Linked DNA regions of Spartinivicinus poritis. The protein of the gene in region 2 interacts with the protein of the main gene of each other region in a pairwise test. Links are inferred from orthologs where the notes say so. Each region holds a gene or a part of one and is shown on either strand. Other genes may lie near its edges.

What was found.
Region 1: the proteins of gyrB (region 2) and gyrA interact in binary tests that used the Escherichia coli proteins (3 or more experiments, as listed by UniProt). The link is inferred for Spartinivicinus poritis from one-to-one orthologs.

The regions. Positions count from the first base shown.
Region 1 is NZ_JAPMOU010000010.1:49,269-52,745, forward strand. The notes cover bases 135-3,282. They hold gyrA (DNA gyrase subunit A), read right to left. Parts: upstream 2,966-3,282; coding sequence 335-2,965; downstream 135-334. Other genes in these bases: serC (3-phosphoserine/phosphohydroxythreonine transaminase), read right to left, coding at 135-211; mtnA (S-methyl-5-thioribose-1-phosphate isomerase), read right to left, coding at 3,227-3,282. In the rest of the region: more of serC, read right to left, coding at 1-134; more of mtnA, read right to left, coding at 3,283-3,477. UniProt on the Escherichia coli protein: A type II topoisomerase that negatively supercoils closed circular double-stranded (ds) DNA in an ATP-dependent manner to maintain chromosomes in an underwound state.
Region 2 is NZ_JAPMOU010000024.1:11,011-14,395, forward strand. What follows is about bases 105-3,160. They hold gyrB (DNA topoisomerase (ATP-hydrolyzing) subunit B), read left to right. Parts: upstream 105-456; coding sequence 457-2,865; downstream 2,866-3,160. Other genes in these bases: recF (DNA replication/repair protein RecF), read left to right, coding at 105-424. In the rest of the region: more of recF, read left to right, coding at 1-104; ORQ98_RS17440 (LSm family protein), read left to right, coding at 3,181-3,385. UniProt on the Escherichia coli protein: DNA gyrase negatively supercoils closed circular double-stranded DNA in an ATP-dependent manner to maintain chromosomes in an underwound state.

The DNA.
Region 1 (3,477 bases), on a different replicon or contig from region 2:
ATAAAACCGCATAGTCATCAGGTATTGCCATTAACTCACGCAAGTCTTGCTCTGCTTCTTCGACCACAGTAACAAACTCAGGGCTGCGATGGCTCACCTCCATCACTGAAACCCCTCTTCCCTGCCAATCCAACAGTTCCTGTTGTGCCTGCGCCAAAACTGCCTCAGGCATCGTGGCTGGACCTGAGCAAAAATTAAAAGCACGGCTCATAAACGTATTACTCCTCAGCAGGTAAACACCCAAGCACTTTTTTGTTATTACCCAATTAACTTATGGTCAACTCAAATATAAAGGGCCAGAATGCCTGGCCCTTTATTTAATCGTAGTTAGCAGTTATTCATCGACTGCTGGCAAGTCATCTTCAGGGCTTGCCGCTTCATCAGTCGTATCAGCATCAATCACATCATCAGCGGCTTCATCATCCTCAATCACTTCTCCAGGCTCAGCGACTCGCTCAATACCCACCAAGTGCTCATCACCCGCTAGTTTAATTAAGCGAACACCCTGAGTATTTCGACTTAAAATCGAAATTTCATCTACTCGGGTTCTCACTAAAGTGCCTTGATCAGAGATCAGCATCATTTCATCACCGTCATCGACCAACGTGGCACCCACTAGCAAGCCATTCCGCTCATTGCTTTGCATGGCAATAACGCCCTGACCACCTCTACCATAAACAGGGAAGTCTTCCAGGCGGGTACGTTTACCATAACCATTTTCACTGGCCGTTAGTACTTGGCCAGTCTCGCCAGGAATAATCAATGAAATAACTTGCTGGCCTTCTTGCAGTTTAATTCCACGCACACCACGGGCAGTTCTGCCCATTGCTCGCACATCAGCTTCTTTAAAGCGAATGGCTTTACCCGCACTACTGAATAACATGGCATCTCTTTCACCATCAGTAATAGCAGCTGCCACTAGATGGTCATCATCATCTAGGTCTACTGCAATTAACCCTGAAGAGCGAGGGCGACTGAACTGCTCCAATGGCGTTTTCTTCACTGTACCTTTAGAGGTTGCCATAAAGACAAAGTGGCCATCGTTATACTCTTCAACTGGCAAAATAGTAGAAATCCGTTCACCTTCTTCTAGCGGCAAAATATTATTAACTGGACGACCACGGGAAGTACGGGTTGCTTGAGGAATTTCATACACTTTCAGCCAGTAGACTTTTCCTCTGGTTGAGAAGCACAGAATTTGGGTATGGGTGTTAGCCACTAACAAGTGCTCAATAAAGTCTTCATCTTTAACCCCACTGGCAGATTTACCTCGACCACCCCGTCGCTGTGCTTGATAAGTGTCTAGTGGTGTGGTTTTAGCGTAACCACCATGAGAAATTGTCACCACCATGTCTTCTTCGGTGATTAAATCCTCAACGGTTAAATCCTGGCGAGAGCTAGTGATCACCGTCCGGCGCTCATCACCATAATTTTCCTTGATCACTTCCAACTCTTCACGAATGACTTCCAACAAGCGCTCAGGACTGGCCAGAATCAAACCAAGTTCAGCAATCTTATCCAGCAACTGCTTGTACTCTTCCAGCAGCTTATCATGCTCAAGACCCGTCAACTTGTGCAAACGAAGGTCTAAAATAGCTTGGGCTTGAACAGGTGATAAGTAATAATGTCCATCACGCAAGCCGTATTGAGCTGGTAGTTCATCCGGACGACAGGAGTCAGCTCCAGCCTTATCCAACATGGACAATACCAATCCTGCCTGCCAAGGCGTATTAATTAATTTCTCTTTGGCCTCTGCTGGTGTAGGGGACTCTTTTATAAGTTGAATAACCGGATCAATATTGGATAGCGCAACCGCTTGTCCTTCTAAGATGTGGCCGCGCTCTCTGGCTTTACGCAGCTCATAGACTGTACGACGAGTAACAACTTCTCGACGATGACGAACAAAGGCTTCTAGAATTTCTTTCAGGTTTAACAGCTTCGGCTGGCCATCAACCAGCGCTACCATATTTATCCCAAATACCGACTCAAGCTGGGTTTGGGCATATAGATTATTTAAGATTACCTCACCTACTTCACCACGACGCAGCTCAATAACTACTCGCATACCATCTTTATCCGACTCATCACGGATTTCGGTGATACCTTCAATTTTTTTCTCTTTAACTAACTCTGCTATGCGCTCAATCAGTCGGGCTTTATTTAATTGGTAAGGAATTTCAGTGATGATAATGGTTTGTTTATTTTTCTTTTCATCAACTTCAATATCAGCTTTAGCCCGTACATAAATACGCCCCCGCCCCGTACGGTAAGCCTGTAAAATGCCCGCACGGCCATTAATGGTGGCTCCCGTAGGAAAGTCTGGGCCAGGGACATACTCCATTAAGCCATCAATATCTAGCTCTGGGTTTTCTATTAGCGCTAGGCAGGCATTAACCACTTCATTGAGGTTATGAGGTGGAATATTGGTCGCCATACCTACAGCAATACCTGACGAACCATTAACCAACAGGTTAGGAATCCGAGTAGGCATTACAACTGGAATCTGCTCAGAACCGTCATAGTTAGGTACAAAATCAACGGTTTCTTTTTCAAGATCCGCCATGATGTCATGGGAGATTTTTTCCATGCGAATTTCGGTATAACGCATGGCTGCTGCCGAGTCACCATCAACAGAACCAAAGTTCCCTTGCCCATCCACCAGGGTGTAGCGCATTGAAAAAGGCTGCGCTAATCGGACAATCGTGTCGTATACAGCAGAGTCACCATGAGGGTGGTATTTACCAATGACATCACCCACCACCCGAGCAGATTTTTTATACGGTTTGTTCCAGTCATTGCTTAGCTCGCCCATGGCAAATAACACACGGCGATGAACCGGCTTCAAGCCATCCCGAACATCTGGTAAGGCACGCCCCACAATTACACTCATCGCATAATCCAAATAGGACTGCTTCAGTTCATCTTCGATATTGACTGGAAGGACTTCTTTGGCAATTTCACCCATTATGGAATACGTTCCTTAATTTTGAATACAAGCTAAAAGCCAACTGCGCCTGTAACGACATAAGGATCAGGCATCGGCACTGTTTAGAAATAAGTATAAAAAGTCTTGGCTTGATAAATGACAAAACGGTTTTTCAACAATAAGAAATGGACGCCAAGTATACCTCAAATCGTAGCCGCTGTATATTCAATAGCAGCGGGCTAACTCTATGATTTGCAGACTTTTTATCGTTTCTTCAGAAGTGACTGGCCAGTAATAATTTTAAACAGCACGAGCCTCAAACAACTTTTTCAATTTTTCTACTGTTGGATTAGCCACAACACCTTGTTCAGTCACAATAAAGTCCACCAGTTCAGCCGGGGTAATATCAAAAACGGGGTTATTGACAGCCACGCTATCTGGCGCCAACTGCCGTTCAGCTAAATAACATAACTCAGTTGCTTCTCGATATTCTAATGGGATATCACTACCACTCGCCATGGATAAGTCACAGGTTGACAATGGGGCAACCA
Region 2 (3,385 bases):
GAAAGTAGAATTGCTTGACTTGCTTACATCAAATTTTGATAAAGAGCAAAACCAGCATCGCACTTTATATGGCCCACATCGTGCAGACATAAAGGTAAAAGTCGATGGTTTGTCAGCTGATGAAATACTTTCAAGAGGACAATTAAAGCTAGTAACAGCAGCACTAAAAATTGCTCAAGGCTTTTTATTCAATAAATTTACTAACCAGCAGAGTATTTATCTAATCGATGATATTGCAGCAGAGTTAGATAATGAAAAGAAAAGTAAGCTGTGTCAGCTTATTGAAACAATGAATTGCCAAGCATTCATAACATGTGTTGAAGAGACATCTTTAGATTATGAATGGCATGAAACAAAAGATGTAAAGATGTTTCACGTGGAACATGGGCAAATCAGACCACTTGATAGGCCTAAAAAAGGCTGAAAGCTATCCTTTCAAAGCAGGAGTTATCGTGTATGACCACAAATTACGATGCATCAAATATTAAAGTTTTAAAAGGCTTGGATGCAGTTCGTAAAAGACCAGGAATGTACATTGGTGATACGGACGATGGTACTGGTCTTCACCATATGGTTTTTGAAATTGTAGACAACTCAATTGATGAGGCACTTGCAGGATTTTGCTCAAAAATTGATATCATCATTCACCCTGATAACTCGGTAACTGTTAAAGATAATGGTCGTGGAATTCCAGTAGATATCCATGAAGAAGAGGGGATGTCTGCTGCTGAAGTTATCATGACTGTACTACATGCGGGTGGTAAGTTTGACGATAACACTTATAAAGTATCGGGTGGCTTGCATGGTGTGGGGGTTTCTGTAGTAAATGCACTATCTAGAGAACTTCGCTTAACAATACGCCGAAATGGCAAGGTGCATCAGCAAATTTATGATCATGGAGTATCGAGAGAACAATTAGCTGTTATTGGTGACACTGACTACTCAGGTACTGAAATACAGTTTTATCCTTCAGAAGAAACCTTTACCAACATTAATTTTAGCTACGATATTCTGGCCAAACGCTTACGGGAACTATCTTTCCTTAACTCTGGTGTTTGTATTCACCTTAAGGATGAGCGTAGCGGTAAGGAAGATGAATTTAAATATGATGGTGGATTAGAAGCATTTGTTGAGTTTCTTAATCAAAATAAAAATCCCATCAACAAAGTATTTCACTTTACCACGCAAAGGGAAGATGGCATTGGTGTAGAAATTGCGATGCAATGGAATGATGGATTTCAGGAAAATATTTATTGTTTTACTAACAATATTCCTCAGCGTGATGGCGGTACTCACTTGGCTGGTTTTCGTGGGGCGCTTACCAGAACTCTGAACTCTTATATTGAAAAAGAAAATCTAATGAAACAAAAAGTTAACACTACTGGTGATGATGCCAGGGAAGGGTTAACTGCCATTATCTCTGTTAAAGTGCCCGATCCTAAGTTCTCTTCTCAGACCAAAGATAAACTGGTTTCTTCAGAAGTTAAGTCTGCAGTAGAGCAAGAGATGAATAAGCTTCTCTCTGATTACCTACTTGAAAACCCACAAGAGTCAAAGTCTATTGTTTCTAAGATGGTTGATGCTGCTCGGGCACGAGAAGCAGCGCGTAAAGCAAGAGAAATGACTCGTCGTAAAGGTGTACTGGATATTGCTGGCCTACCAGGTAAGCTTGCAGATTGCCAGGAAAAAGACCCAGCTTTATCTGAACTCTATATTGTGGAGGGTGACTCTGCGGGTGGCTCAGCTAAGCAAGGGCGCAATCGAAAAACACAGGCGATCCTTCCTCTGAAAGGTAAAATCTTAAATGTTGAAAAAGCGCGTTTTGATAAAATGCTTTCTTCTGCTGAGGTTGGCACCTTAATTACTGCGTTAGGTTGTGGTATTGGCAGAGAAGAGTTTAATCTGGAAAAGCTGCGTTATCACAATATTATTATCATGACTGATGCTGATGTTGATGGCTCGCATATACGAACACTATTACTCACTTTCTTCTTTAGACAAATGCCAGAGTTAATTGAGCATGGCTATGTCTATATTGCCCAACCTCCTTTGTACAAAGTGAAGCGAGGGAAACAAGAGAACTACATAAAAGATGAAGCTGCTTTAGATGATTATTTAATACAAGCAGCTCTAGAAAATGCTGCACTACATGTAAATGAAGATGCTCCTGGAATTGGTGGTGTACAGCTAGAAGAGTTGGTAAGTGCTTATCGCAAAATAGAATCCGCCATCAATAAGCTTTCACAACTTTATCCTTCAGAAGTATTGAAGAATGTTGTCTACAGTGAAGCAATTACAGAAGAAGGCTTGAAAGATCAGCAACTAATAACAAACTGGGCTGTAAATTTAAATAAAGCACTTGAGGTAGAAGGAAAATCTGGAAAGCTCTATAAAGTAGAGGCCCAGTATGACAAAGAGCATCAAGTATGGTTACCAGTGGTTAAGTTAACTCATCATGGAGTTGACTATGACTATCCGTTGTCAACAGAGTTCTTTATTTCCAATGACTATAGCAATATGGTCAAGCTAGGGGAGAAGCTCTCTGGTTTATTAGAAGAAACCGCTTATGTTGCTAAAGGTGAAAGGAAACACCCTGTAGACAGCTTTGAAGCTGCTTTAGATTGGTTGATGAAAGAAACCACTAAGCGCTTTACAATTCAGCGTTATAAAGGCTTGGGAGAAATGAACCCAGGTCAACTGTGGGAAACAACTATGGACCCAGAAGTACGGCGTATGTTGAAAGTGTCAATCGAAGACGCTATTGCAGCAGACCAGATCTTCACTACATTGATGGGTGACCAGGTAGAACCAAGAAGGAACTTCATAGAAGATAATGCATTAAGAGTAAATAATCTTGATATATAAATAAAAAATATTCTTTAATTAAAAATAAAAAAATGGGGCAAAATTAAAGCCCCATTTTTGTCAGCTTAATAATATTAAGAAATTCTTACTTGCCCTCTATGTTTGCATACTTATCTTGTTGTTAGTTTTTTCACTAATGTAAAACAGTCTTCTAAAGACCCACTCAAATCAACTCATCACCATTTAAAATAAAGAAAATTACGACTACATTTGAAGTAGAGTAGTTTTGTTTTAAATTAATATACTGTTTAAAATAATAGTATTTTTATATTACACAAAAACAACAACAGCCTCTGGGTGGATAGGGCAAATAAAATGTTAAAATTTATTATTGTATTAGTTGTAATAATTGCTATAGGGGTTGGAGGCGCGCAGTTTTACATTACATATAAAGTTGACAAGTTTTTAGAGCAAATGAGTAGTTATGCAGCAATGACTGGATTTGACTTTTCTTATAAAGATATCAAAACAACCTATGTTGGAGCGTTAGAGGTAAGTGAAGTAGAGTTTGGTATTCCAA